Regions from separate parts of the Moorella sp. E308F genome, predicted to be linked through region 2. Evidence: riboswitches for the same ligand, from Rfam matches in the RefSeq annotation. Region 2 holds a riboswitch; each other region holds the start of a gene.
The links. A riboswitch is a leader RNA that binds a small molecule or an ion and turns the genes downstream of it on or off. The one in region 2 is predicted to bind cyclic di-GMP.
Positions count from the first base shown of each region.

Region 1: linked by a shared signal. The riboswitch ahead of E308F_RS10785 (methyl-accepting chemotaxis protein) and the one ahead of flgB (flagellar basal body rod protein FlgB) in region 2 are both predicted to bind cyclic di-GMP.
Region 3: linked by a shared signal. The riboswitch ahead of E308F_RS05930 (methyl-accepting chemotaxis protein) and the one ahead of flgB (flagellar basal body rod protein FlgB) in region 2 are both predicted to bind cyclic di-GMP.
Region 4: linked by a shared signal. The riboswitch ahead of E308F_RS11235 (type II secretion system F family protein) and the one ahead of flgB (flagellar basal body rod protein FlgB) in region 2 are both predicted to bind cyclic di-GMP.

Region 1 is NZ_BJKN01000002.1:852,844-860,274, forward strand. It holds gene E308F_RS10780 (GGDEF domain-containing protein) at 1-319, shown strand, start outside; gene E308F_RS10785 (methyl-accepting chemotaxis protein) at 394-2,394, opposite strand; cyclic di-GMP riboswitch class I at 2,649-2,736, opposite strand; gene E308F_RS10790 (ABC transporter permease) at 3,037-4,041, opposite strand; gene E308F_RS10795 (ABC transporter ATP-binding protein) at 4,022-4,993, opposite strand; gene E308F_RS10800 (NEW3 domain-containing protein) at 4,996-6,165, opposite strand; gene E308F_RS10805 (hypothetical protein) at 6,266-6,880, opposite strand; gene E308F_RS10810 (sigma-70 family RNA polymerase sigma factor) at 6,870-7,427, opposite strand.
Region 2 is NZ_BJKN01000003.1:364,836-372,266, forward strand. It holds gene fliD (flagellar filament capping protein FliD) at 1-903, shown strand, start outside; gene fliS (flagellar export chaperone FliS) at 1,021-1,437, shown strand; gene flgN (flagellar export chaperone FlgN) at 1,440-1,928, shown strand; gene E308F_RS14565 (AbrB/MazE/SpoVT family DNA-binding domain-containing protein) at 1,970-2,173, shown strand; gene E308F_RS14570 (Uma2 family endonuclease) at 2,214-2,783, opposite strand; cyclic di-GMP riboswitch class I at 3,067-3,202, shown strand; gene flgB (flagellar basal body rod protein FlgB) at 3,364-3,762, shown strand; gene flgC (flagellar basal body rod protein FlgC) at 3,765-4,190, shown strand; gene fliE (flagellar hook-basal body complex protein FliE) at 4,529-4,840, shown strand; gene fliF (flagellar basal-body MS-ring/collar protein FliF) at 5,018-6,595, shown strand; gene fliG (flagellar motor switch protein FliG) at 6,607-7,431, shown strand, end outside.
Region 3 is NZ_BJKN01000001.1:1,174,163-1,181,593, forward strand. It holds gene E308F_RS05895 (coiled-coil domain-containing protein) at 1-299, opposite strand, end outside; tRNA gene E308F_RS05900 (tRNA-Ala) at 440-515, shown strand; tRNA gene E308F_RS05905 (tRNA-Val) at 529-603, shown strand; gene E308F_RS05910 (nucleotidyltransferase family protein) at 741-1,124, shown strand; partial or broken gene E308F_RS16120 (hypothetical protein) at 1,313-1,617, shown strand; gene E308F_RS05920 (helix-turn-helix transcriptional regulator) at 1,998-2,345, opposite strand; gene E308F_RS05925 (helix-turn-helix transcriptional regulator) at 3,122-3,361, shown strand; gene E308F_RS15775 (hypothetical protein) at 3,561-3,722, shown strand; cyclic di-GMP riboswitch class I at 3,784-3,870, shown strand; gene E308F_RS05930 (methyl-accepting chemotaxis protein) at 4,217-6,160, shown strand; gene E308F_RS05935 (chemotaxis protein CheW) at 6,191-7,431, shown strand, end outside.
Region 4 is NZ_BJKN01000002.1:941,532-948,962, forward strand. It holds gene E308F_RS11230 (prepilin-type N-terminal cleavage/methylation domain-containing protein) at 128-652, opposite strand; gene E308F_RS11235 (type II secretion system F family protein) at 898-2,106, opposite strand; cyclic di-GMP riboswitch class I at 2,162-2,244, opposite strand; gene E308F_RS11240 (type IV pilus twitching motility protein PilT) at 2,300-3,319, opposite strand; gene E308F_RS11245 (GspE/PulE family protein) at 3,487-5,142, opposite strand; gene aroB (3-dehydroquinate synthase) at 5,206-6,279, opposite strand; gene E308F_RS11255 (shikimate kinase) at 6,258-6,779, opposite strand; gene aroC (chorismate synthase) at 6,865-7,431, opposite strand, start outside.

The sequences.
Region 1 (7,431 bases), on a different contig from region 2:
TAAGGAAACTCTATGTCGCTATGCGGGCGACGAATTTGCAGCCGTAACTAACCGGCCCCTGCCCGAAGCCGAAAAACTTGCCCGGCAAATGGTCCTGGCCCATGCTAATGAAAACTGGCCCGGGAAAATAAAGGTCGCCATTTCTGCCGGCGTAGCCGGAGGCCGCTGTTCAGAACTACACAATTCTGGTGAAGACAGTAGTTACATAGTCAAATACCTGGTCAATACGGCCAGCCTGGCTTCAACCAGAGCCAAAAAACTGAAAAAACCGGTAGTAGCTGTGAAGGCAATTGAGTTTAATAAAACTGTAGGTATGTAGGTATATTGGCCGTGACCTGGCGACAGGTTTGCTCCCTGCACGGTTGTCTTTAGCGCCGTAAGACAGGTTGCCATTCATACCTTGAAGCGCCCCACTTGTTCTTCTAATCGCCTGGCTACCCTGAGGACCTCCTGGGCTGTTGAGGCTATCTCCTGGGTTGATGCTGACAGTTCCTCAGCCGAGGCCGAAATCTCTTGTGCCGAAGCTGAAGTTTCTTCCGACACAGCACTTATGCTCTGAACCCGTTCCAGCATCACGTCCTTGGCCTTCACAGTGTTGTCTACCTGACGGTACGTCTCATCGATCGTGGGTGCTATAGCGGCTACCGAATGGAGTATGTCGTCAAAGGATTTGACCGTTTTTTCTACATTTTCCAGTTGCGCAACTACCTGCCTCCTGACTTCCTCCGAAGTGTTCACAACTTCATTGGTCCCCGCGGCTATAGTGTCCAACAGCGCCCTGATCTTATCCGAAGAAGCACGGGACTGCTCAGCCAGCTTGCGGACCTCATCCGCCACCACTGCAAAACCGCGGCCGGCCTCGCCTGCGCGCGCCGCCTCAATGGCCGCGTTCAAGGCCAAAAGGTTCGTCTGGTCTGCTATCCCGTTGATCACTTCCAGGATCTCGCCTACTTGATTCACAGAGCTGCTTAAATCAGTTAATTTCTCCACGACCACCTTGAAGGCCTCGCGCACATCCTTGATGGAAGCAATCAGGATGTCCAGCTCTTTCTTGCCTACACCTGCCAGCCTGGAGGTCTCTTCGGTGTTAGCCTTAACGTAACCAAGTTCGGTGTACACCTTCTCCAGGTTGGAGGTTATATTTTCAACGAGGCCCAGTATTTCCTGCAGGTGACCCGCTTGTTCCGAGGCTCCCGAGGCCACCTGTTGGATGGCCTTGGCAACTTCGCCGGAAGAAGAGGCGATCTCTTCTGAAGCAGCGCTTAAGGCCTCCGAGTTGCCGGCCAGCGTTTTAGCGTCTTCTTTGAGTCCTGAAAGCAACGGTTTGAGGTCGGCCTGCAGGCGGTGCACCGCCCGGACGAGCCGGCCTATCTCATCCTTCATGCGGAGGAATTTTTCAGAAACGGGTCGGGTGAAGTCGCCACCGGCTATAAGCCCCAGGTCGTCGACAGCCAGGGCCAGAGGAGTGGTAATAGTTCTTGCCATTACAAGAGTCAGTACCAAGGCAACCAGGATTATGATCAGGGAGACAAACAGCACGGACCATTTAAGGCCGGCGATCTTCTCCAGCACCTCGACTTCGGGGGCGGCAACTCCCAAAGACCAGCCGGTGCTCTCAACAGGTGCGTAGGCTATAATTTCCTTTTGGCCCTGGAAGATGTAATTGCCGACTCCCCTTTCTCCTTGAATCATCCTGGACATTACTGCCGCCAGGGAATCCAGGGAAGGGTCAGACTTAACCGCCTCCACGACATTCTCCTCATTTGTGACCCTCTCCGCGTCCTTGTGAGCTATGGTCTTACCGGTACTGTCTACTGCAAACGCATACCCAGTACGTCCATATGTAATGTCCGCCACCAGCTCGCTGAACTTTGTCGCGTCCACTATACCAATCAGCACGCCGATTATTTCATCGGTGGCATAGTTGCGTATAGGTGTGGTATAAGCAAATATAACCGACTTGTCGATCTTGCTGACAATAGTGCTGGAGACGAAAGTCTTACCCTCCAGGGCAGCCCGGAAGTGTTCCCGGTCTGCGATGTTAGCTTTACTGCCGTCGGAATATACTGCGTTCCCTTCCTTATCAGCAATGCCAAACCGCCTGAAGCCCAGACTTCCCGCTTTTTTTTGCTCTTCCCGGAGAACATCCAACTTTTCTTCTAGCGTGGCTTCGCGGTCGCCCCATCGCCCACGGATGACGGTGTTATTGGCCAGGGTTTCCATAACGTACATCCGCGCCTGGATGCGGCTTTCCAAAGTTTCGGCGGCCTGCTGGGCCATCTTCAACATGGCCTCTTTAGCTTCGCTCTCCAGAGCGTTCCTGGCACGGTCGTAGCTTACAAATACCAGCACCAGGCATCCAACTAGAACGATCAGCCCGAAGAGCGCGGTCATCTTGCCTCGCAGACTTCCTGTAAGTTTTCCCATCATACTGCTGCCGGTCGCTCCCGCTCCTGGCGAACTTCGGTCTGCGGGGCGACCTATACCTCCTTCATTACATTTGTCTTGCTAGAACGACAATAGCTTTGCCTCAGCCTCACCCATTAAGGAACTAACCTAACGTTTTACCCCATTTTGCGTTTAAATTTAAACGGCCGCTTTCACGGCGGCCGTAGAGAACCTGTATTTAATTTCAACTTACTTACTCCCCCGGCAGCCTGGCTACCATATCCTTAAAACGGACTTAGGTCCGCGGCTTTGCGCCCCCGCCTTTCGACGAGTTTGCCTTTAGCGGTACTGGCTGTATTATGCAATGTGACGTGACACAATCACTACTTTACTACATTTGGTCGACATTTGTCAACAGAAACCCCGAGGTGTGTCATCGGATTGTGATGTTGTCACGAGCTTGCTTGCCACAAGGGGCGACACCATCGCCGTTGCTGCCCTTCCTCCGGTTTAAGGACCAGAGAAGCCACCGGAGATATAATTTTAAATAAAAGACTAGAAGCCAGGATTGCGGACCCCAGTCCCTCGAGGAGTAAAAAGAAAAAAGCCGGTGAAGATTTATCACCGGCAGAGGAAAGATATTTCAGCCTAGCCGGCCCGTATTTCCTGGCGCATAAAGAAGTAATAGGCCAGGGCAAAAATCAGCATGGTGGCTGCGATAAGCCCTACCAGGTGCGGCCAGATGAGAAGCAGGCTCTGGTCCAGTGGCAGGCTTCCGGGTATAGCCCCTTCTAACTGTTCCACCAGTACAGGTCCTAGGGTCCTTACCCCTGGGTTCAAGAGAGTTACTGTAGCTTCATCGTAAAGAGTCGTCGTCGAAAGGCGGCTAAGATTTTGTTTCAAAGTCGCATTGTGCAGGACCCGGGCCGGCGCGGCATCTTCACTTACCGGAAGGAGACCGTCGGCAATGAGCCCCGCCAGCATCCCGGCAAAGAGGGCGAAAAACAGCCATACGGCTATCCCGGCCAGGGCCGAGGTGGCCGTCTGGCGGAACAACAAAGAAAATAGGAGGGAGACACTCAACCAGAAGGCTACATAAATAATGGTGACCAGGAGGTAAATAAACAACCGCCCGATTTCCTCGCCCGTGGGAGGAACGCCAATTAGCAGCAGCCCCAACCCAGCCACTAAGAGCCCCAGGGCCATGATGACCAAGGCCAGAACTACCAGACCGGCCAGGAACTTGCCGTTGATGACATCGTCCCGATAGATAGGCTGGGCGAGCAACCGGCTCAAGGTACGTTTATTATGCTCACCGTTAATGGCATCAAAACCAAGGGCCAGGCCCAGCAGGGGCCCCAAAAAAGAAATAAAAGTGATGAAGGGTGGTAAGGACCCGCCGCTGGTGGTAAAAAGGCGCAGGAAGACAAATTGAGGATCACCATCCCCTGCTGTCTGGCGGATGCTCTGGGCTGCTACGTAAAAGGCACCAATGCCGGCCACGGCCACCAGGAAAACCAGGATCGTAAAGCGGGTGCTGCTCAGGTTGTCCGCCAGTTCCTTCTGAAAAACAGTTTTCAGGCCACCGCTGAACCACTCCTGTTGCCGGAACCAGTCCAGCCAATCTTTTAGTTTAGCCTGCCATCGTGCCATGGTAACCCTCCCCCTGGAAGTACTCCCTGTATATATCGTCCAGGTCATAGCCCCGGGCGCGCAAATAGAGCAGGGTAAATCCTTTACCGGCCAGGTAAGGCGTAAGCTCGGGGCGGATATCGCGGCCCGCGGCGCAGCGGACCCGGATAAAGGCTCCGTGACGCTCGACAGCGGTCACGCCCTGAAGGGACCGGAGGGCAGAAAACAAATTGTCATTGTCCGGCTCGGCCTGCAGTTCAATCTCCAGGGGCTTGCCCGCCATGACTTGATGCCCGAGTAAAGCCACCGGCCCCGCGGCCAGGAGTCTGCCACCGACAAAAATTCCCACCCGGTCGCAGATTTGCTGCACCTGGTGCAGGAGATGGGAGGAGAGGAGAACTGTTTTTCCGCCTTCCCGTGCCAGCCGGACAATCAGGGCCAGCATCTCCCGTACGCCCTCGGGATCAATGCCCAGGGTAGGTTCATCGAGGATAATAATCGCCGGGTCCTTTACCATGACATCGGCAATGCCCAACCGCTGGCGCATCCCGCGAGAAAACTCCTTCACCTTGCGGTGGGCGTAATTGCTTAAGCCCACCTGGTCCAGGCTTAAAGCCACGCGCTTTTCAGCTTCCGCCGGGGGGATCAGGTTCAGACCGGCGGTATAGAGAAGGTTCTCCCGTGCCGTAAGGTCGTCGTAGAAGCCGACATTATCGGGTAAATAGCCCACTATCCTCTTAACCTCCAGGGGGTGACGGGTGGCATCTAAGCCCTTTACCAGGGCCTGGCCGGACGTCGGCTCAGTCAACCCCAGAAGCATTAAAATCGTCGTCGTCTTGCCGGCACCATTGGGCCCCAGCAGGCCGAAAATCTCTCCCTCTCTGATTTCCAGGTTGAGGTCCTGGACGGCAGTTATGGAGCCATAATGCTTGGTAAGGTTCCGGGTGACAATGACTGCTTCCTGTCCTGCCATGGCTATCGCCGTCCGTACTTCCGGAAAGTTCGCCCAACAGCACCAATTACACCAAGAACCAGGATTACCCCCACCAAACCCCATAGGGTAGAGGTCCGCACACTGACCCGCAAATCGGCGCTGCCACTAGTTTCCTGGGTACTGGCCGTAAGGCGCACCACGTAGTCACCGGCTATGGCCTTGGGCGAGGGTTTGATAAAAGCCGTTACCTGCTGGCTGGCGCCAGCCGGCAGCATGTCAATCTTCTCCGGTTTAAAGGTGACCGCCCAGCCGCTGGCTGCATTGGCGGCAAAGGTAATGTTGGCCAGGTCGGCGCTGCCAGTATTTCTCACCACCATGGTTACCGGGCTCTCTTTGCCGGCAATGGCGTCAGCGTTCAGGCGTCCAGACGGGGTAGTCAGTTCCAGGCTATAGGTGCCGGTAATGTTAACTTTGAGAACAACGCCTGCTTTACTGCTCCCCGAAATGGCTTGGATAGGAATATTATAAGTGCCTTCCTTGACGTTCTGGGGCGGCTTGACGGTCACATCCAGGTCCTGGCTCTTACCAGGCTTTAGACTTAAACTAGCAATCTGCTTGCTGTCATAAGCCGGGCTAAAGGTTACCTGCCAACCTGGGGGCGCCTGAGCGCCCAGGCTGTAGGAACGCTCCTGGGCGCCATTATTGGTCAGGCTAACCCGGAACTGGAAGCTTGTGCTACTGGTTCCGCTCAATACCGGGTAGTCGGTGGTCATCTTGTCACTGCCGGAAGCCACCTCTTTAATGAGCACCTGCAGGTCAAGGCGGGAAGAGGCGCTGCGCCCACTGGCCTGGACCACAAAGCTGTAGTTCCCGGGTTTAACATCGGCCGGCACTTCTACCTGGAAATCAACGCTGGCCGGATTATCAGTATCGGCAAAAGCCTGGCTGACAACCATGCCGCCGCCTTTAAACAGGGCCTGCCACCCTTTGGGGGCGGAAACAACTTTCAGATCAACTTTTTGAGGTACACCGCTATTGCGTAACTCCAGGGGAAAGGTAATCGTTTCCCCGGGTTGGGCCTCAATGCCCGGGAAGGCCGTGGATAGAAGCAGGCCGTTATCCGCCCTGGCTGTCTCTACAAAGGGACTGAAGGCCAGGGCCAGGAAAAATAAAAGAGTAGTCAGGACTAAACATGAGCGCTGGCGAAGCAAAATAATTCCCCCCTATCGCAGATATCAATAAATAAATTCTATACTATAGACGTCCGGTTAGGCCGGGAGGTTACAGCTTGGACAAAAAATTAGGGCGTTTTTAGCGCCCAGTCCCCGTAATCTTATCCTCCTCCCGATAGGGTATTACCTTGTCGCCGTCGAACTCCAAAATCAGGTAGTGGTATTCCGGCCCCCATTGCTCCTGGTAGGTAATCAGGATCAAGGCGCTCCTGCTGGTATCTGAACGTATCACCTGCACGGGTAAGACCAGGTAGGCATCGAGGGGTTGCGTATAGATAAGTTGCCAACCTACGGGCTGCCGGCGCTTGCTGATGGAAGCCAGGAGCTGGTTGGAACCCTCTACCTGACCGATGCTTACCAGGGCTTCGGGCTCCGGGCCGTTTAAGCTAACCATGCGGTATTGGAGTGGTGTAACTTTAAATCCTGCTGGCGGCTCAGGTGCAGTAGCCGACCATTGCCACCAAACCAGGAATAAAAAGACCAGCACCAGGGCCGCTGCCCCGGCCAGGGACCACTTCACCTTCCGCTGCCGGGTAGATACGGTAGGTACCTCTGTCATTGGTAAGGAAGCCACCCTATTTTGTACCCGCCGCCGCATGGCGGCTGTAAAATGCCAGCCAGCAAGGGGCGGCGGGACTTTCCCCGGTAATCCGGCCAGTAGTTTATCCAGGCGGTCCCGGCGTTTAGGCATCACCCTCACCTACCTTAAAAACTTGCTGCAGGCGCTGGCGGGCCCGGTAAAGACGGATCTTTACAGATGGCAGGGATATACCCAGGATTTTAGCAATATCCTTAAGGCTTAACTGCTCGTAATAATGGAGCCAGATTACCTCCCGGTAGATAACCGGCAAATTTAAAATAGCGCGCCATAATTCCTGCTGTTGCAGGTTTTCCAGCACCCGGTCCTCCACACCGGCAAAGGTATGCTCTGGCGGCTTAACGAGTTCTACGTCGCGACGACGGGTCCGGGCCCGCAGCTGGTCGCGGCAAAGGTTGACAGTTATATGGTATATCCAGGTATAAATGGAACTACGACCCTGGAATTTATCCAGGTTGGTGTATATACGGATAAAAACCTCCTGGGCTACATCTTCGGCCCAGTGGAGGTCATGGAGATAGGAATAGGCCAGGTAAAGGACTTTATCGCCGAAGCGCCGCATCAAGTATTCCAGTTGTTGCTGGCGGTTCTCTAGTTCCAGGGGGGCCGCTTGCGGCTGGATAGAGGGTTCATACATACCCATCTCC
Region 2 (7,431 bases):
AAAACAAGCGGCGCTAATGGGGGAATACAGTTTAATGATGATGCTACGACCCATATATTGAATAGCCTTAAAATAATAGATGCAACCGATACTACCAAGCTCCTGGCAGGTGCAGAGATTGCACGCGCCCAGGATGCCGAATTTACCATCGATGGCCTCACTATAACCCGCTCCTCCAATACCATTACTGATGTCATCCAGGGGGTTACCCTGAACCTCCTGGCTGTAACTGACACCGATGGTAATGGTACCATTGAAGCGGCGGAAACTTTGAGTTTGGATATAGGCAAAGATACCCAAAAAGCCGTCGATGCTGTTAAAGCTATGGTGGATCAATATAACTCGGTTATGGATTTTATCAGTACCAAAGCCGGGGATGAAGGCGATTTACAGGGTGATCCTACCCTGGCGCGGGTGCAGAGTTATTTATGGCAACTGATGACAGCTGAAATAGCAGGCATAACGGGTCCTTACCAGACCCCCTGGAGCATCGGCATTTCCACCGGGGCCACGGTGGGCAGTGCTTCGTTAACATTCGACCGCAGCGGTAAATTAACCCTGGATACGGAAAAACTGACGGCCGCTCTGGAAGATGACCCGGCAGCCGTCATGGCTGTCTTTACCAATGACAGCGGCACCGGGCTGGTTGACAGGCTGGATGATTATCTTACTTCCCTTGTCCGCTCCGGAGATGGCATTATTCCCTCTCGGGAAAAGTCTTTGCAAGATATTATGGACGACCTTGACGACCAGATCGCCCGCATGGAAGACCGGCTTGCTATAAAGGAAGAGCAGCTCCGGCGGCAGTTTACGGCTATGGAGCAGGCCCTGGCGGCTTTGCAGAGCCAGGGGAACTGGCTGGCCGGGCAGATTGCGTCCCTGAGCGCTTACCAGGTAAGGTAGTGTTTTTATTGAAGTAAAAGATACGGATAAGAGAAGGCTCTGCAACCCTGCCCGCAGAGATGACAGGCTTGAACAGCAGTATACGCCGAAATGCGGATAGAGAACGAGGTGCAACTTATGGCTGTAAATAATCCGTACCAGACTTATCAACAAAACCTTGTCCAAACCTTGTCCCAGGAAAAGCTGGTGCTGATGCTTTATGATGGAGCCTTGCGCTTTTGCCGCCAGGGGCTGGTTGCTATGGAAAAAAAGGATTATGCCGGAGTAAGCAATAGCCTGGGCCGGGCCCAGGATATCCTGAGCGAACTGATGGCGACCTTAAACAGGGATGTAGGAGAAATTGCAGAGAACCTCTATAAGCTTTACGACTTCATGTATCGTCACCTGGTCCAGGCTAACGTAAAAAAGAGCGCAACTATGATTAATGAAGTAATCGACCTGTTACAGCAGCTGCGCGACACCTGGGAAGAAGCGACAAAAAAATACCAGTCCCACGATTATCGCACCAGAGTTGGGATGAACTGGCAGGGCTGATAATGAGCGAGATAGAAATAGTGGCCAGGCGGCTTTTGCAGGCGTATTATCAGGAAATAGAACTGATGCAGGTATGGCAGCAAAACTTAGAGCAACAACAGCAAGCCATTCAAGCCGGCGTCTGGGATGAATTAAATAATCTCATAGCAGAAGCCGCTTCCTGGAGGGAAAGGCTGACCCGGGCGCGGCAGGCTACCCGGCAGCTTGAAGAATTCCTGGTATTAGTTTCAGGGTGTGAAGCTCTGGAGTGGGAAAAGATTGAGTTCCTGCCAGAGGCAACCCGCCAGGAGCTGGCCGGGGCTACCCGGCAGGTGCGATCCCTTTGGGAGGAATGCCGGCATTTGCAGGAAGCTAATCTAAAAAATATACAAAAAGCTATGGCAGCGATTAAGTTGGAATTGGAGCAGGTACAAACAGCCCGGCAAATGGCCCGGGCCTACAGACGGGAAAATAAAACCGCTGTACCCCGGTGTCTGGACCGGCGGCTATGAGTTAAGAAGGGGCAGCGAGCGGGGGCAGGAGAAGGAAGACCATGAGCAAGCAGATTGAAATAACAAAACTATCAAGCCGGGGGCAGGTAGTTATCCCGAAAGAGATCCGGCAGCAGCTGGGATGGGAAACGGGCGATCACGTGGCTGTGGAAGTGCAGGGGGATATGGTAATCCTGCGGCGCCTGCAGCTGGAAAGCTGCCGGCAAGAAAGGCACCAGCAGGTGAGGATGAGTTTAATCAAGTAGATGAAGAAACGGGTGCGGGGAAAGCGGTAAAAGCCCGGGGCTAATCTCCCGGTAAAATATCCTGGACGGGAATGTTTAGCCCCGGGAAAGCCAGCGGTGAAATATGGTCGCCGCGCCCGTATTCTTTAACCTCTCTATACCCGGAGGGCGAAGGCAGGCGATAGGCAGTCACCTGCTGCGCCTGCAGGTTAACCAGCCATACTTCCTTAACCCCACCCTTTGCATAGAGGTTTGCCTTTACTTCGCGGTCATAAGCCATCGAAGTGTCGGACACCTCGACTAACAACAATACGTCCTCCGGCCGGGGGTGGAAAGAAGCATAATAATCATCACGGGCCTTAAGCAACATCAAGTCAGGCTGGGGTTCCGAGTGTTGGTCCAGGCGTAAAGGGTTGTTGGTGTCTACCAGGGCATTATCGCCTATTTTGGTGCTAAAGATATGAAGCAGCCGTCTGACACACGCGGCGTGCCTGGTCCCTATCGGCACCATCTCTATAATCTCCCCCTCGATCAGCTCTACCCGGTCGTCTTCTCCCAGGATGCCTGCCCGGGCCATCTGGTAAAACTCCTCAACAGTAAAACGTCGGCGAGGAACCTCGACTGCCGCCATTCTTTAGACCCCCCTTTCTTCTGTCCTTCCCTTAATGTTATATATTATAGCCCTATATCCTTTCCAGGATGATTGTCGTATCTATACCGAATCCCAGGCCGGTTGGGATGGCTATATTATACCACAGTTGGAAGCGAAATCTTTAGAGGAAAGAAAAATAGGAAGCTGTTCCCGGAGGGGTGGAACGGCTCATTTTTTTGGTTGATTTTCTCCCGACATGCAGGAATTTGGCAAATCGTGTTGAATAAATATCGAAAATACAACGGTAAAATTTTCTTACTCCGGGCGTCAAGGGCAAGCTCTCCGAAAGGGGATGCGCGCAAAGCCATGGGTCTAAGGTCCGTGTCTTCCGGGGCAGGGCTTGTACGCTTCTTGTTTCTAGCCCCGGGGTGAAGGACTATGACTGCCAGGCCGCCGTTCCCGGTTCCTTTGAGACGCCCGGTAAACGGGCTTTTCTTTTAGGACTAAAGTCCCAGACTAATTTGGGCCTTAAGCCCGATACCCAAATTCCCATAGAAATGCTAAAGTGGTAACCGCTGGAGAAAAATATCGTTTTTCCGGGAAAGAGGGGGAAACCTGGATGTTTATGACGCCGGCTTTATATGTCCTGGAAAAGGCCCTGGACACGGCGGCTTTACGCCAGCGGGTCATCGCCCACAACATCGCCAACGTCAATACCCCGGGCTTCAAGCGCTATGATGTCTCCTTTGAAGAGAAACTCGGCCAGGCCCTGGGACTGGAGCCGGGTCTAACCCTGTACCGTACGAACCCCTATCATCTGCCGTCAGCCAGTCTGGATCTTACCCCGGAGGTTAATCAGGATAACAGCACCACGATGCGTCAGGACGGCAATAACGTAGATATCGACCGGGAGATGGTCGACCTGGCCCAGAACAGCTTGAACTTTAACTTTGCCGTCCAGCAGCTAAACGGCCGGCTGGCCATGCTGCGCTATGTGATTAACGAAGGGAGGCGGTAGGGGTGGAATTATTGCCGGCCCTGGCTATCAGCGCTTCCGGCCTTACGGCCGAGCGCCTGCGCCTGGACCTAATTGCCAACAATCTAGCCAATATCAATACCACCAGGACACCCCGGGGCGGCCCCTACCGGCGGCAGGTGCCGGTTTTTGCGGAGAAACTGCGGGAAGCGCTGGGACAGTCGCCGGACCAGGCTCCGGGCAGGGGAGTGGAGGTCGCGGCTATTGTTGAGGATAACACGCCGCCCCGCCTGGTATACGACCCGTCGCACCCGGATGCCGACCCTGATGGTTATGTGGCATTGCCCAATATCAATATCGTTAATGAAATGGTGGACATGATCACCGCCACCAGGGCCTATGAGGCCAACGTCACCGTCCTTAATGCGGCCAAGGCCATGACCATGAAGGCCCTGGAGATCGGGCGTTAGAGGTATGGTATGGCTGCCGCCCCAGCCATGAAGTATGAAAATATATGGCTGGGAAAAGGGGCTGGAGGGTACAGGCGGAGGGCGACTTGGTTCGAGGCGTCAGCAAACTCAGCGAAGCCGTAGCGAGGCGGCGGTGAACGGGATGGGGATCGTAACGTGGCTTAGGAATAAGAAGTAGCACACCCCGTGATGCATGATTGAAACGCCAAAAGTTTAGCCACCCCCGCCGCCGAGCAAGGCTGAGCGCTAAGTTTGCTAGCTGAGAACCACCGGAGCCCGGAGGCTGTACCCTCCAGCCTGAAGGAAGCTGGGTTATAACTTTCAGGAGGAAAATGCACATGCTCCTTTCACCTGTATCCCTTTTAATGCCGGCTCCCCTTCAGGAGAGCCAGCAGTCCCGGCCCGTTCCCCAGGGTACAGGAGCCGTAGCCGGGTCTTTTGCAGAAATCCTGATGGAAAAACTGGGGGAAATCAATACCCTGCAGCAGCAGGCCGATGCCCTCACCCAGGAGTACCTGGCCGGTAAAATCGAGGACGTTCACCAGGTCATGCTGGCCCTGGAACAGGCCAACCTTTCCCTCCAGCTGGCCGTGCAGGTGCGCAATAAGGTCGTGGAGGCTTACCAGGAAATCTCCCGCATGCAGTTCTAGTGCCGTCCTTGAGCCGGGTCGGCAGCAGCGCGGCACTTGAGGGGAGAGCAGTTGCTTGCCCTGGACCGGCAGGGGGCGGTGCGGCAGGCGGTGAAAGTTAGGTGCAGGGGAGGCATTTTTCCTGGTAGTGATATTAATTATGGTTAGCAAAGCAATATTGCCTTCCGGGAGCTCAAAATGAAGCTTAAACAAATTCTGGACAGGATAAAAAATTTCTGGCAGGGTTTAACTCCCGGGCGGCGTTCGGCCCTCCTGGCCATCAGTATAGCCGCTCTGCTGGGTGGCGCCTTTTTGCTGCAGTGGCTGCTGAAGCCCCAGTACGCACCACTGTTTACCAATTTGCAGCAGCGTGATGCGGCGGCGGTAGTGGAAAAGTTGAAAGAAATGAAGGTGCCCTACCGGCTGGCCGGCGAGGGGACGACCATCCTGGTGCCCAAGGACCAGCTCTACCAGCTGCGCCTGGACCTGGCCAGTGCCGGGGTTTTAAACAGCGGCCAGGGGTTTGAACTCTTTGACCAGAACAAGCTGGGGATGACCGATTTTGAGCGCAATCTAGATTACCAGCGCGCCCTCCAGGAAGAGCTGCGGCGGACCATCGTTGCCCTGGACGAAGTGGAAGACGCCAGGGTGCACCTGGTCATTCCCCAGCCCAGCGTCTTTCTACAGGAACAGCAGCCGCCTTCGGCGGCGGTAATGCTAAAACTTAAACCCCTGGCCCGTTTAAAACCGGAACAGGTCAAGGGCATCATGGAGCTGGTGGCGGCCAGCGTAGCGGGCCTCAAGCTCGAGAATATCCGCGTTATTGATATGTACGGCAACGTCTTGAGTGACGGCCTGGCCGGCAGCGACGCGGCGCCCTTAAGCCAGAAGCAACAAATCCAGATGGAACTGAAGAGACAGTATGAAAGGGACCTGGAACAGCGATTGCAAGCCATGCTGACCCAGATCCTGGGTCCAGGTAAAGCTGTGGCCATGGTCACCGCCGACCTGAACTTCGACCAGCAGGAAATTAAGCAGACGGTGTGGGGCAAGGAAGGCGCTTTGAGGAGCGAGCAAGTTAAAACGGAGCAGGGCAGTACCGGCGGCACCGGTGGACCGGCGGGGACGCCGGCCAACACCCAGCCTCCGGTATACCAGGCCCTTAACCCGGCAACGGGGAATTATAATAAATCCGATACTGTTCATAACTATGAGCTTGACCAGACCCAGACCCATACCATCGTGGCTCCCGGCCAGGTAAGGCGGCTTTCTACGGCGGTGGCTGTCAACGGCCCGGTGACCCCGGCCCTGAGAACCCAAATACAAAATATCGTCGCCGCTGCTATAGGCTTCGACCAGGCCCGGGGCGATCAGATTAACGTTGAACCAATACCCTTTGACAACTCCCTGCAGCAGCAGATGGCGGCGGAGATGGAGGCCCGGCAGCAGCGCCAGCAACTGCTCCAGCAGTACCTTCTCTGGGGAGCGGCAGGGCTGGGGGGCTTGCTCTTACTGGTGGTGCTGGTCATGCTTCTGTTACGCCGCCGGCGACAGAAGACTTTACAAGCGGGGCTCCCCGGCGCGGCATTAACAGCTGGCATGCAGGCTGGTGTACCGGTAGAACCCCTGGTAGTTGAGCCGGTAGAACCGGTGGATGTGGAAAAAGAACGCCAGGAAGCCGAACGCAAGGCCAAACTGGAGCGCTTACGGGAAATCATCCGCCAGCGGCCGGAGGATGCAGCCTTACTTATCAGGGCCTGGCTGGCGGAGGACTAGGGGTGGCTTGATTGGCGAAGCAGAAAGCTCTTTCCGGCCTGGAAAAGGCAGCGATTTTTTTGATTACCATCGGGCCGGAGTTATCATCTTTAATTTTAAAACAAATGGCCCAGGAAGATATTGAGCGCATTACTTACCAGATTGCCAACACTACCTCTATCGACCCGGCAACCATGCAGCAGATTGTCGATGAGTTCCTGCAGCTAAGCGATGCCCATACGTTCATCCTCCAGGGAGGGATGAAATATGCCCGCGAGGTGCTGGAAAAAACCCTGGGGCCGGCGCGGGCTTCGGAAATTATAAAAAAACTTATGGCCACTTCCAAAATCCGGCCTTTCAATATGATCCGCAAGGCCGACCCCAAGCAGCTGGTGAACTTTATTTACAACGAGCATCCCCAGACTATAGCCCTGATCCTGGCCTACCTGGAACCCGAGCAGGCAGCGATAGTGTTGGGTGCCCTGCCGGACCAGGTACAGGCCGACGTGGCCAAAAGGATTGCCCTCATGGAGCGGGCTTCCCCGGAAACGCTGCGGGAGCTGGAGAGCATCATGGAACAGCGTTTGTCCTCCCTGGTGGAGCAGGACTTTGCCGTGGCCGGCGGTTTAAAAAGCCTGGTGGACATCTTGAACCGGGCCGACCGCAGCACTGAGCGGACCATCCTGGAAGCTCTGGAACAGGATGACCCTGAACTGGCCGACGAGATCCGCAAGCGCATGTTTGTCTTTGAAGACATCCTGACCCTGGATGATACCTCAATCCGCAGGGTTCTCAGGGAAGTCGATCTCAAAGACCTGGCCCTGGCCCTCAAGGCGGCCAGCGAAGAAGTGGCCAAC
Region 3 (7,431 bases), on a different contig from region 2:
CGGCCGAAATCCCGGCGCCCGGCAGCCAGATCAGCCTCCGCCCGGTCCAGTGCGGCCCGGGCAGCCCGCAGCTCTTCCTGGACAATTTCCAGGCGTTTTGCCAGCTCCTGGTTCTCGGCAGTGATCTTTTGTAAGCGCGCGTCCAGGCGCAGGATATCCTGCAGGATACGGCTTTCCTGGTTCTGGCTGTCCTGAAGGCGCTGCCGTAAGGCATCTTTTATATCCACGGCCCCGGAGGCGGGAATATTAACGGCCAATAAAAAAAAGAAGATCGTCAGCCAAACTATCCGGCGGCGCATTGTTTTCCCTCCCGGTTATAATATTCGCCAGGCAAGGGCTAAATCCTGCTGTCGATGGAAAAAGATGTAAAATTTATCCATTAAGTCGACCTTGACAGGCTTATGCGAAAAGATTATAATAAAACCTGCATTGATAGTAAGGGCGTGTAGCTCAGTTGGGAGAGCGCTAGAATCGCACTCTAGAGGCCAGGGGTTCGAATCCCCTCACGTCCACCACAAGGTTTTATAGGGGCGCGTAGCTCAGTGGGAGAGCGCTTGACTCACATTCAAGAGGTCGCAGGTTCAATCCCTGCCGTGCCCACCAGGATAGTTAAGCAGTTTCAAGGGCTTCAAGCATCGTGAACAGCTTCCTGTTAGGAGAAACAGGAAGCTGTTCACATTTTGTTCACCTGCAACCCAGGGCCGGCAGTCATGAGTTGCCGGCTACAGGGGGGCTAAAATATGGGTACCCAACCTGACGAACTGGCTGCTTATTATGCGAAAAAATACCCTTTGACTTTTACCGACGATTATTCAAAAACTGACCCTTTCCTAACCGAGCTTTATAGGGAAGCCTGGCAGGTTGCTGTCCGAGCTGCGGCCATATTAAAAGAGCGATATGGTGCCCAAAAAGTGGTGGCCTTCGGCTCTTTGGTTGATCGATCCCGCTTTTCGCACTGGTCCGATGTTGACCTGGCGGCGTGGGGCATCCCGGACAACCGGTTCTACGCCGCAGTGGGGGCGGTGACGGGTCTTAGTGAAAAGTTTAAAGTTGACCTAGTTGACCCGGAAGACTGCCGCGCATCTTTACGCAGGGCTATAGAAAGCGAAGGGGTTGAGCTATGAAAAAGAAGTACCTTGCCCTGGTCGGCCGCATCCGAGAGGAGCTCGCTGAAATCCAGCAGGCCGTCGACCGCGCCCGAACCGGATAGGAACGCTATCAACTTACAGGCGATGATTTTTACCTTGACAGCGTAGCTTTTAATCTTCACAGCTTTTATACGGGGCTGGAGAGGATTTTTGAACTAGTTGCCATCAATCTGGAGCAAAGTAAGCCGGAGGGGCAAAACTGGCATCAGAGCTCTTGCACCAGATGGCGGTTGAGATTGAACTGATACGTCCCCCTGTCATCTCCAGGGAAACCAGGAACAGCCTGGATGAATACAGGGGCTTCCGTCACGTTGTGCGCAATATATATACCTTCCGTCTTTCTCCTGCCCGCATAAAGCCTTTACTGGATAACCTTGCGGAAGTTTGGGAGCGCACAAGAAGGGAATTAGAAAGGTTTCTTCTTTTCATTGAAGCAAGGGGTAATTTCATTGAGGAGATGCCTCTATGACGGAATTGGACACGCTTACCGAGGTCGACCTCCGGCAAGTTTGGGGTAATGAAGCAAAGGATTTTACCCCGTGGTGAAATCAAGCCCTCTGGGGGATTACCAGAGGGCTTAGTATTTGCTTCTATGGCAACCGTGTAGCAGCGATATCCCCCAAAATTGATACTCACCCCGCATACTCCTCAAATCTATGGCGATATTACGGAAGTTCTCATTAAGACCAGCAATAATAGCTGGCGAAAAATTGAAAAATACCATGGGCAGAAACTTACTATAGAGGAGATTCGTGCTCTGCAGTCCCATCGGTGATTATGCCGTGTTTCTAGGGGGATTACTTGCAAACAGCACACTTGGACGGAAATGAAATGGGAAGGTTTAAAGAGTTACGGTAAAACATCGTCTGAGACCTGGAGCGCGGCGATAAAGGCGGCGATGTTCTTGGCCGGGACGCCGGTCCGTTCGGCCAGTAGTTTGACCAGCGGGTCGTCGGCCAGGGAATAATAGTTGGCCAGGGGTAAATGGTCGGTGGCTTTACCGAGCCCTACCAGCTCGTCCAAGGAAACACCAAAAAGCTGGCCAAGTCTAATCAGCGTCTCCAGGCCTGGCTGCTTTGTCCCGCGCTCCCAGTTGGCTACGGTGGGACGCTCTACGCCGACCATCTTGGCCACATCTTCCTGCCGCAGGCCCCTCCGCTGGCGTAACTGCTTTAGAGACTCCCCGAACTTCAGCACGATTATCACCACCTATCTCAATAATTTGCTTCTAGCTTGTTAAATCTTCTGCTCTCTTAGATTTTCATTTTTTATGATGAGGTCCAAGAGGGCAGATGAAGCCTAGTTATTGTGATAATGCGGCATCGCAAAACGAAGGCCTATGTGAGTTTTACCCGTGGCTTGTATGATATGACCAATGGTTAAATTTCCAGCTGCTCATTTATGTTTTTGTAAAAAGTGTTTGATCCTTGCGGTACCTTTGGGACAATCACGGTAGAACCGATAGCGGGGCAGTTTCATCACCTCCTGCACTACCTACTGCCTTTTTACACTTTGAGACAATAACATTTCCAATTCAGGGTCTTGATATTTTACTGCGAGCCTAGGTTTCCAATGGAAACATTATATGCATAGAATCCCGCCCTTACTTAAAATATAACCTATGGAGAACGCTCGCTCACAGCGGAATATTAATAAAGGGACAGTTTAGCATTATGATTAGGATGAAAAACCGTCCCGGAGCTGCAACATAAATATACTTATCCAATTATAACCTTTTAGAAGTGTTGTGAGAAACCCTTTTAAATCACAGCTGGCCGCAGTAGTGGTGCCATTGCTAATAAGGATACGAGGCCGGTTGCCGAACACCTGCCACTAGAATTCATGAGCCTTCATCGTTCGACAAGATTTTTATGTGGGCAGCCATCTTCTATTGACAAGTTCCCAAAAGAGCACATATAATGTTTCCTAAAGGCACAAAAAGGCGAGTGATACGCCTGAAAAGGAGGCAGCCGATGCGCACTGCCCTGCGCAAGGCGCGGCTCAAGGCCGGCCTGACACAATCAGAACTGGCCCACCAGGTGGGGTTGAGACGTGCTTCCTACACCAATATTGAGAAGGGGCACAAAAACCCTTCCGTGAGTACCGCTCTCCGCATCGCCCGGGCCCTTAACCGACCGGTTGAGGAGCTCTTTGCCGACGAGCTCTATGCCTTCCATGGTGCTCGGAGCGGGAGAAGGGCGATGGGCGGTTGATCGTCGGGAGTAAATATTGCCATTGCTGCCGCTGATTATGCATCTGGCCGCGGTCTGGAGCAACACCTTGGAGCCGAACCATGCGCTGGACTTCGGCATCCTCACCCTTAAAATAAAGTCCTGAGCTTTTTAAATAGGGTAACAGACTGGGCAACGTCGACTGCTAGAAGTCGTTGGACATCTTAAGGGGGAGCGAAATATGGTTGATGGCCCATTAACTGAAGAAGAAATTAACGAGCTGTTAGCTGCGTATGAAGAACTAACAAGCCGGATTAGAGAGGGCAAAGTTCTACCGCTCACGGATCTGTCTATACAGGAAGAAACGGTGAATAAGAATAATAAGAATTATTCCTGGGAATAAAGGGTGTACATTTTTGTGAGTAAGCCAGGTAATACCAAAAGTTAAAAAGGTTGTTATCAGACACCGTTAAGGGCAAACCAGTCGAAAGACTGGGGCGCAAAGCCGTGGGCCTAAGGCTTGTATAAGCTATGGCTGTCAGGTTGCCGGTGGACCTTCTTAGAGACGAAGGGAATTATGTTGGCTCTTAGAGGGAACAGGTAACCTGTCCCCTTATTTTTTTGTTAGACGGAAATTATTTTCCTTTACTCAGTATCCTACCCAAACAAAGTTTATATCGAAGGGATACCTTGCGAACCAGACAAGTATCGGTACTTAGGGTTAGAAACGCTCATAAGTTTTTTAACGGGACAGTTTGCCCGAGGTATTGTTTTTGGAGAAATGGGCAAGGAGGGATGGCTACATGAAAAATGGAAATAAACGGATAAATAGTTGAAAATAGCATTTAAATTTATTTAATAACACTTAAAATATTAAATTCAGGAGGACTGATAACCATGGCTATTGATGCCACCAAAACACTAGAGCCATTACCTTCTGCTAGTCGAGGGATATACAGCGATACCAGTAAGAGTGGAGCAGTCAAAGAAAGTGACAAAAAGGAAATGGAGTTACGGAGGAGGCAGGCACGTACTTTTGCGAAGCAACAACAGATTGCCGAGCGGATAGCCAGCGCGACGGAACAACTTTCTTCTGGCGTAGAAGAGGCTTCCAATGCAGTAGAAGAATTGCGCACTGCCATGGAGCAGATAGCCAGCGGAGCACAAGAGGCCAGCGGTGCTACCCAGCAGTCCCTGTCCGCTATTCAGGTTATTGGCGAAGCTGCCAAGGTGTCGGTAAAGCAGACCCGGGAATCTCTCACTCGTTGTGAAGCCATTAGAAACCTGGTGAGCCGCACGAGTGAGGATATTGAGGTCCTGATACAAGGGGTAGACGCCAGCGCCGCCAGGAGCGAGGAGTCGGCTATGCTGGTAGCAAAGCTGGAAGAAGAAGCGTCCAAGATTGGCGAGATTGTCCGCACCGTGGTAAGGATAGCTGACCAGACCAACCTTCTAGCCCTGAACGCTGCGATTGAGGCGGCGCGGGCTGGGGAGCACGGCCGCGGGTTTGCTGTAGTGGCGGACGAGGTAAGAACCTTGGCAGAGACTTCCGAGAAAGCGGCCAGCGACATTCGGAAGATAGTCGGTAGCGTGCAGGAAGACGTGCGAACGGTGGCTGAAGCCATCAACAAGGCGGCTGAGGTAGCCAGGGGTGAGACGGAAAAAGGCAAGGCCATCACGGAAGAGCTTAAGAAGATAGCCGCTTCTGTAGCCAATGTAGTGGAAGGAGCTACCAGAATCGAGCAGCTGGTCACGGAAGTAGAAAAAGCGGTAGCCGAGTTCCAGAAAGGTAGTGAACAGATAGCTGCTAATGCTGAGGAGCAGGCCAGCGCCGCCGAGCAGGCCTTGCAGGGGGTTCAACAACAGGTCCAGGCACTAAACGAAATAAGCAATAATAGCAATAATTTAGCAGATTTAGCTGATGAACTCAAGCATTCGACCGATGTGGTCAAGTCAGCAGAGGGCCTGGCGGCGGCGGCAGAAGAACTATCCTCGGCCATTGAGGAGGCCAGCCGTTCGGCAGAAGAGATTAATGCGGCCCTAAATCAGATGGCGAAATCGGCAGAGCAGCAGGCTTCAGCGTCCGAGGAAGCCTCCGTCGCCATCAAGCAGATCGAAAAATCGATGGGAGTAATTGCGAAGGAGGCCGATGATTCCAGAGCGGCAGCAAAGGAGCTCAGCGACTTGCTGGCTGCAAATAAAGTCAGGGTAAATGAGCTGATTAAAGGCATCAGGCAGGCAGCAGCAACCAACCTTGAGAACGTACAGAAAGTTAACCAGCTGGAGCGGAACGCCCGCATGATCGACAAGATAGTAGACACCATTGCGAGCGTAAGCATCCAGACCAACATGCTGGCAGTAAGCGGCGCTATTGAGTCAGCCCGGGCGGGTGAATACGGCAAGGGGTTCGCGGTAGTAGCTTCAGACATCCGGAACCTTGCCCAGGAGAGTGCCCGCAATGCTGAGCAGATTAAGGAAATGGTAAAGGGTATTCAAGAGCAAGTAATGAACGTACTCCGGGACATTACTACTATTGGAGATGTAGTTCAAAAGGAAGCGGAAAAAGCTCAAAAGACAACGTCCGACCTTGACCTTATCGAAGCCGATATGCGGGTGGTCGTAGAAGGGGTGGAAACGGTTAAAAAGCAGGCTGATGAAAGCCTCCTGAGGGTGGAAGAAGCAGCCAAAGGAGTAGAACAGATAGCCACGTCTGCCCAGGAAGCCAGTAAGGCGGCACAAGAAGCAGCCGTCGCCAGCCGCCAGCAAGCGGAAGGCATGAAGGAGCTTGCCCAGGCTATCGAGGAGATTGCAGCCATGGCGGACGAGCTCCAGCAGGGCTAAAGGAATAGGGGTAAACGAGGAGGAAAGTATATGGCAGTAGCCGGTGGGTCGGTTGCAAGCTCTGACCAATATGTGGTGTTTCGCTTGGGCGAGGAAAGCTACGGCATAGCAATAGAGTACCTCCAGGAGATCATTCGCGTTCCGTACGTGGTGAAGGTGCCCCTAACGCCCCCGTACATGCGGGGGCTCGCCAACCTGAGGGGCAACATTCTCCCGATTTATGACACCCGCCTGCGGTTAGGTATAAACGCTACGGATGATGACGAGAGCAACCGGGTGATAGTTGTTAATGCTGGAGGGAAGCAGGCGGGCTATGTAGTGGACCGGGTAGAAGGCGTTATAGATATTCCCAGGGAAGCCGTAGAGGAATTCCGGGAAAAAGGTGATACTGGAGGTTACGTAACCAGGGCAGCCCGTGTGGGCGAGGGCAAGCTTGCCCTTCTTATAGATATGGACAATATGCTTAAAGATATAGGTTTAAACGACAGCAGGATAACTTCTATCAAAGGCAATAAAGATTACGAGAACCCTGGTGCTAAAGAAGAAAGTAGTGCCGAGGAAAACGAGCAACAGCTTCTGACCTTTCAGGTAGGAAAAGAAGAGTACGCTTTGGACATCGCTGACGTTCAAGAGATAGTGCATTTGCCGGAAAACTGGAATGTAGTACCTGATGTTCCTCCCTATGTCCTGGGACTGGTGTCGCTGCGGGACAGGGTTTTACCCCTCATCAGTATGAGGAAGCTTTTCGGCCTTCCGGAGGGTGATGTTCCTGGTGGCAGAATAGTAGTAGCGTACGTAGGGGAAGGCAAGAGAGTAGCCGTTGGTCTAGTAGTGGACAGCATAGCTGAAGTTTTGAGAGTGGCAGAGCGGATATTGGAACCGGTGCCTTCCGTGGTGCGTTGTGCCGGGGATGAATTTGCTGCCATATGCCGGCTGGCAGACGAGCGCATGTTATTTGTACTTGACGCCTCTAGACTGTTACGAGATGTTGCGTTTCTTACGGAATGGGAACAGGGAGGAACAGAGGAAGCAGGTGCTTCTAGCCGGAGGGTGTTGGAAGAGGAGCGGCAGCTTGTGACTTTTTTCCTGGATGAGGAAGAGTTTGCTCTGCCCATAGACAGCGTCCGTGAGATAATTCGCGCAGGCCGTATAACCGTCGTACCCAGGATGCCGGACTTTGTGAAGGGGATATTGAATCTTCGAGGGAGTATAGTGCCCATTATCGACTTGCGGTGCAAATTCGGCTATCCCGAGAGAGAAATAGATGAACA
Region 4 (7,431 bases), on a different contig from region 2:
ACTACTTCACCCCCGTCGCAACAGGGCGCACAGCTTCCGGCCGGGGCTGTTCGCTGCCGGCGCCGGAGGGCGCCGGCAGCACTTAAAAAGCAATACATCTTAAAACTTTAGTGTACTGAGGAGACACTTAGTCTCTGGAAATTAAAATGTGTACTCCATTGTTATCCTGGAGAACCACACTATCGCCCAGGTCAGCTAGCAATTTGTCGGAAGCGCTGTCCGGTACACTATCAAGTGTCAAATACCTAGCAGCATCTTCGTTGCCATCTCCGTCCCAATCTTTATCTTCGTCATTATTATAGACATAACTTCCGCCCCACGGGTTCTTGCTCGGCCAGCGCTCCAGATAGGGGCCGTTCCAGCCAGTTACGCTTACGCTAGAACTTGGGCCTACAAAATGGACTATATTATTGTTACTACTTCCTCCAATACCATCTACTGGCCAAACGCCTGTATCGGTATAATAATTCAGCGCTGCCGCCTTAATCGCCTTGTAGTCCGCTTCGGCGGCCGCCACCTTGCCCTTTTCGATGGCCTTGAAGGCGTTGGGGGCGACGATGGCGGCCAAAATGCCGATAATGGCAATAACAACAAGAAGCTCCACCAGGGTGAAACCCCGCTGGTCCCGCGCCTTTTTCAGTCTCTGCCACATCAATCAATCAACCTCCCTGATTTTTTTGCCTGCGCTTTTTACTTTCCTGCTGCCAGCCCGCCGGGGAAACCTACAAGTAAATCACCCCCCTCTTACCCGCATTATTATCCCCGATCTCAAACGCGGCAGTACGCAGAGTTATCCTTGCACTCCTCGACATGGAACCGCCGGCCAGGGCATTGTCATGAGGGCAGGCTGCTAGGATAGCCACCGGCAAAATGAGAAAAAAGATACCCCGCGCGCCTCTACCTTATGCCGCCCAGCATCTGAAAGTAGGGAAGAAAGACCGAAATTACGATAAGCCCTACTATGCTGCCGAGGCCGACGATGAGGACGGGTTCTATCAGTGAAGCCAGGCGGGCCACGACCGCCTCCACCTCCTGCTCATAAAGACCCGCCACTCGTTCGAGCATGGCATCCAGGGCCCCAGTTTCCTCGCCTACCGTAATCATCTCCACCACCATGGGAGGGAAGACGCCGCTCGCTTCCAGTGGAGTCGCCAGGCTCTGCCCGTCGCGAACGCTTTCTGCCGCCCGCTCCACCGCGCCGGCCACCACAGCATTGCCCACCGTACGCCGAACTATTTCCAGGGCCAGCAGGACCGGTACACCGCTGTGCAGGAGGGTACCCAGGGTGCGGCTGAAACGAGATAGAACCGCCTTATGATGCAGGGGACCGAAAATTGGTAAACGAAGGAATAAACGGTCGACCTGGTAGCGCCCCGCTGGCCTTTGCTGCCAGCGGTAAAACCCGTAACCGGCGCCGGCCAGGAAAAAGACCAGAAAAGGCCACAAGCGCCGTAACCATTCACTTAGCCCCAGAACCAGGCGCGTCGGCCAGGGCAGGGGCACCTGCAGGCTGTTCAACATGACCTGGAAGGAAGGCAGGACATAAGTCAGGAGAAAAATAACTACCAGGAGGGCAACCATGCTGACTATCGCCGGGTAGGTCAGGGCCGACTTGACCTTTTCCTCTACTTCATGTTCCCGTTCCAGGTGCCCGGCCAGGCGCTCCAGGGTCTCGTCCAGGGCCCCGCCCAGCTCCCCGGCCTCGACGGTATGGATGAAGATAGGCGGGAAGACCCGGGGCTGCCGTTCCAGCGCCCGGTAAAAGGCCTCCCCGGACTCCAGGTCCTGGAGAAGCATACCGATACTTTCTCGCAGGGAAGGATTTTCTGCCTGTCGCTGTAAAATATGCAAGGCCGTCACAATCGGCAGGCCAGCCCCCAGCATGGTCGCCAGCTGGCGGCTGAAGAGGGCCAGGTCGCGACGGGATACCGGCCGCCGGAAAAGGCGCCGCCATTCCCGGGCTGGGGTTACAACCGCCGGCCGGCAGTAAGTAATAAAAATCCCCTGCCGGCGCAGTTCCCGGATGGCCAGTTCCTGGCTTTCCGCTTCAATTGTCCCGCTAACTGCATTCCCCCTGGCATCCCTTCCCCGGTAGGCAAAATTCATGCTTTCCCTCCAAAATATAAATAGCCACCGGCAACAGGGAAAGATAGAACTCTTCCCCGGCAGCCCGGCGGCCATGACAGCGTCTACAGGCCCGTAGCTTTGCGCCCCCGGCTTTCGCCGGGTTTGCCTTGAACGAGGATATATGGACATTTATTCGTCATAAAAAGGCAAATTCCTGCTAATCCTGGCGCCGTTAACCATTATTTAATTCTCTATCCGCTATCATACCCCTGGTGACCAGCTGCCGCAGAGCCATGTCCATGGTCTGCATGCCGTAGCGGGCTCCCGTCTGCATGCTGGAAACAATCTGGTGGGTTTTACCCTCGCGGATGAGATTCTTAACAGCCGGGGTAGCAATCAGCACTTCCACGGCTGCCACCCGGCCCTTCCTGTCGGCCCGCGGTAAAAGCTGCTGGGTGATAACCCCTTCCAGGGTGTCGGCCAGCTGGATGCGGACCTGCCCCTGCTGGTGGGGCGGGAAAACGTCAATGATCCGGTCAATGCTCTGGATGGCACTGCTGGTATGTAAAGTCGCCAGGACCAGGTGACCCGTTTCCGCGGCCGTGATGGCCGTGGCAATAGTCTCCAAATCCCGCATCTCGCCGACCAGGATAACATCAGGGTCCTGGCGCAGGGCGGCCCGCAGGGCACTGGCAAAGGAACGGGTATCTGAACCCACTTCCCGCTGGTTGACGATGCTACGGCGGTGCTGGTGCAGGTATTCAATGGGGTCTTCCAGGGTAATAATATGGCAGCTGCGTTCCCGGTTGATTTTATCCACCATGGCCGCCAGAGTGGTGGACTTGCCGCTACCCGTCGGCCCCGTCACCAGGACCAGGCCGTGCTGTCGTTCCGCCAGCTCGGCCACCACCGGCGGTAATCCCAGGGTTTCCAGGCTGGGTATCTCCCTGGGTATAAGGCGGATGGCTGCGCTAACGCTTCCCCGCTGGTGAAAGACATTCACCCGGAAACGGCTTACGCCGGGCAGGGAGTAAGCCAGGTCTATTTCTCCCCGCTCTTGCAATACCTCCCACCTCTCGCCCACCATAGGCCGTACCAGGCTGGCTGTCATTCCGGAATCCAGGGGCTCCCACTGGCGCTGGACTTGGAGTTCGCCGTGGACCCGGAAAACCGGCGGCAGGCCGACAGAGAGATGGACATCGGAGGCCCCGGCGGCAGCCGCCGCCCGCAGGATGGTTTCAATGTCGAACATTTTAATCCTCCCGGATAAAGCCAGGATAACAAACGCAAGGATTTTTAATAGCCAACTGCTACCAATGTTAATAAACAACGTATAGTGCCGGGCTAACTGCAAAGGGCAGAACTATGAATTCAAGATCAATGGAAGTATATGCCACCCGGGACAGTACAGTCTGGTCTTTACAAACCGCCCAGGGAAACACGCAGGACTTCACTCACCGTGGTAATCCCCTGGCGGACTTTTTCCAAACCGTCCTCGATCAAAGGCACCATACCGGCAGCTACGGCCGCCTCTTTCAGGGCCGTGGCCGGTGCCTTGGCGGTCACCAGGCCGCGGAGTTCTTCATTCATCACCAGCACCTCCTGGATGGCCGTCCGGCCGGCATAACCGGTAAAGCTGCAGCGCTGGCAACCCCGTCCCCGCCAGAGTTCTTCTACTGCGGGCAGCCAGGTCTTTTCCAAAGACCCCGGCTCGGGTCGGTAAATCTCCCGGCAGTGGGGGCAGAGCCGGCGCACCAGCCGCTGGGCCACTACGCCGATAAGGGAAGAGTTGACCAGGTAAGGTTCAACGCCCATATCTAAGAGGCGGGTGACGGCCCCGGCGGCGTCATTGGTATGGAGGGTGCTGAACACCAAATGGCCGGTGGTCGCCGCCCGGACGGCGATATCCGCCGTTTCCCGGTCGCGAATTTCTCCTACCATAATTATGTCGGGGTCCTGGCGCAAGATAGATCGCAAACCTGAGGCAAAGGTTAGACCGGCCTTGGGATTGACCCGTACCTGGTTGATGCCGGGCAGCAGGTATTCTACGGGGTCTTCAATAGTAATGATGTTTTTTTCCGGTGAGCATAAAATGTTAAGGGTGGCATAGAGGGTTGTCGTCTTACCGCTGCCCGTGGGACCGGTAATGAGGAGCATACCGTAGGAACTGTGGATGAGGCTCGCAAAGCGCTCTTTTATGGCTGGCAAAAATCCCAGGTCGTCCAGGGACAGGAGCATGGCCTCCTGGTCCAGCAGGCGCAGGACGATCTTTTCCCCGTAAACCGTGGGCAGGCTGGAAACACGCAGGTCGACGTTGCGTTTACCCAGGGTAAATTGAAAACGGCCGTCCTGGGGCAGGCGCTTTTCGGCAATATCCATGCCCGCCATGATCTTGATCCTGGAGATCAGGCTGCTTAGAACCCCCAGGGGCAGGCGGGTTAACTCCCGCAGCAGGCCATCCACCCGCAGGCGTACGCGTACTTCCCCTTCCTGGGGTTCGATGTGGATATCGCTGGCCCGCATCTGGATCGCCTGCTGGATAAAGCTGTTAACCAGCCGTACAGCCGGTGCCCCTTCGGTACCGCCGGGACCGGGAGCTTCCAGGGCAGCGGCGGCCGCCGCCTCGCTCATGCTGGCAGCAGTTTCCTTCTGCCAGAACCTGCTCAAAGCCTCTTCAATTTCCCTTTCAGCAGCTATAGCCGGCATGATCTCCTTGCCGGTAGCCAGGCGCAGGTCGTCCAGGGCCAGCAGGTTCAGGGGGTCGGCCATGGCTACCAGGAGACGGTTGCCGTCCAGGCGAATGGGGATGGCCTGGTAGCGCCGCGCCAGGCCCTCCGGCACCAGACGCACCACCTCCGGGTCCAGGTGGTAGTCGGCCAGGACGACTTTGGGAATGCCCAACTGGAATTCCAGGACTTCCAGAATACTGGCTTCAGTAATGAATCCCAGGCGGATCAAAACCTTACCCAGGCGTTCCCCGGTGCGCTTTTGTTCCTGCAGGGCCTGCTCCAGCTGGGCCGGGGTGATCATCCCGGCCGCAATTAAAAGGTCCCCCAGCCGCCGCCGGGTGTCCATTTTGCTCCCCTCCGCAACATTTTCATCTTTAGCAGGCGAGGGTGGCTAACCCCCGGGAATTCCTCAGCAAATAACCGCCATAATCTCCTCTAAACTAACCGGGGTAACCTGCACCCGGCCCAACCGTTCCGGCAGGACCATCCGCAGCCGGCCCTGGCGGATTTTTTTATCATGGCCCAGGGCCGCCTGGAAAGCAGCAGGTTCGACGGCCGGCAAATCAACAGGCAGACCCGCCCGCTGCAGCAATCGCACCAGGCGGCCGGTTTCCGCTTCCGAAAACATTCCCCGCCGGACGGCCAGGCGGGCGGCGGCGGCCATCCCCATAGCAACGGCCTCACCGTGGCGGTAGGCGGCAAAATCTGTTACGGCTTCCACGGCATGGCCGATAGTGTGGCCAAAATTTAAAATGGCCCGCAAGCCGCTTTCCCGCTCATCCCGGGCAACTATTTCTGCTTTCAAGGCGCAGGAGCGCAAAACGATGGTTTCCAGGACCCCTTCTTCTCCATTTAGGGCGCCTTCCAGGTGATCTTCCAGGTAAGTAAAAAAGCCGGCATCCATGATCACGCCATACTTGATGACTTCCGCCAGGCCGGCCCGGACTTCCCGCGGCGGCAGGGTGGCCAGGGTTGCCAGGTCGACTATGACGGCCGCCGGCTGGTAAAAGGCGCCGATGAGGTTCTTGCCCCGGGGATGGTTGACAGCCACCTTGCCCCCCACGCTGGCGTCGACCTGGGCTAGAAGTGTAGTCGGGAGTTGAATAAAAGGAACGCCCCGGAGCCAGGTGGCGGCCACAAACCCGGCCACATCCCCCACCACGCCGCCCCCCAAGGCGATAATGGCTGACCCGCGCTCAATATCGGCTGCCAGGGCAGCATCATATAGTTCAGCCGCAACTTTAAGGGTTTTGGCCTCCTCCCCGTCGGGAACCAGGGCAAGGTGGGGCTGAAAACCGGCTGCCTTGAGGCTTTGCTCCAGGGTGGGCCAGTAATGTCCAGCAATGGTAGCATTGCTTACTACCAGGCAGGGGGCTGCCAGGTCCAGGTTTTTAAGCAGGAAGCCGGTTTCCTTTAACAACCCTGAACCGCAAAAAATCTTATAAGTACGCTCACCCAAGTTTACTTTAAGCTCGCCAGCCATAATTTTAAAGCCTCCTTTATTTCTCCGGCCACGGCGTCTGCATCTTTACCGTCAGTGTCGATATATACATCGGCAAAGGTATAATAGGGCTCGCGGCGCTTGAAGAGCCCGGCCACCTCTTCCCGGCGCCGTCCCTGGAGGAGGGGGCGGTCCCCCTTCACCCCGGCACGCTGCAGGGCCGTTTCCAGCCGTACCTGGAGCCAGACAACTTTGTTGCCTTCCCGCAAGCGCCGGACATTGTCTCCGGAAAGGACGGCCCCCCCGCCGGTGGCAATAACTGCCCCCCGGGCAGCAGCTGCCCGGGCAACTGCCGCCTGCTCAAGTTTCCGGAAATATTGCTCTCCGTAGCGGGCAAAAATTTCTTTAATAGACAAACCGGCGTCCTCTTCAATCATGGCATCGGTATCCAGGAAAGACCAGCCCAGGCTGGCTGCCAGGATCTTCCCTGCTGTCGTTTTGCCGCTGCCCATAAAGCCGATCAAAACAATATTGTCCGGCATCCGTCTTCGTCTTCCTCTTTCTCTATCTTCCTCAAGGGTGGCATTGTTTTGCTCGCTCCCCGGCAGGATCATAGACCCTTACCTGTTAAATACCGCTTAAGTACTGCCGGTAAGCGGCCATTCGCTCCTGGATTTCTGGTAAATAATCGCCGCCAAATTTCTCCATCACTGCCCCGGCCAGGACCCAGGCCACCGCCGCCCAGGCAACGACCGCTACTGCCGGGACGGCGCAGACGTCAGAACGTTCCACAGCAGCCGTAACAGGTTTTTTTGTCAGGAAATCAACGCTGGGCAGGGGCTGCATCAGGGTGGGGATTGGTTTCATGGCCGCCCGCAGGACAAGGATTTCTCCATTGGTCATACCACCCTCCAGGCCGCCGGCGCGGTTGGTGGGATGGTAAAAGCCCTGTCCTTCCCGGTAGGCGATGGCATCATGGGACAGGCTTCCCGGAATACTTGCGAGCTCAAAACCGGCTCCGATTTCTACCCCTTTGATGGCCGGAATGCTCATTAAAGCCTGGGCCAGGCGCCCGTCCAGGCGCCGGTCCCAGTGAACATGGCTGCCCAGCCCGGCTGGTACGCCGGCCGCCAGTACTTCCACCACTCCTCCCAGGGTATCCCCCTTTTGCCGGGCTTCTTCAATAACTGCTAC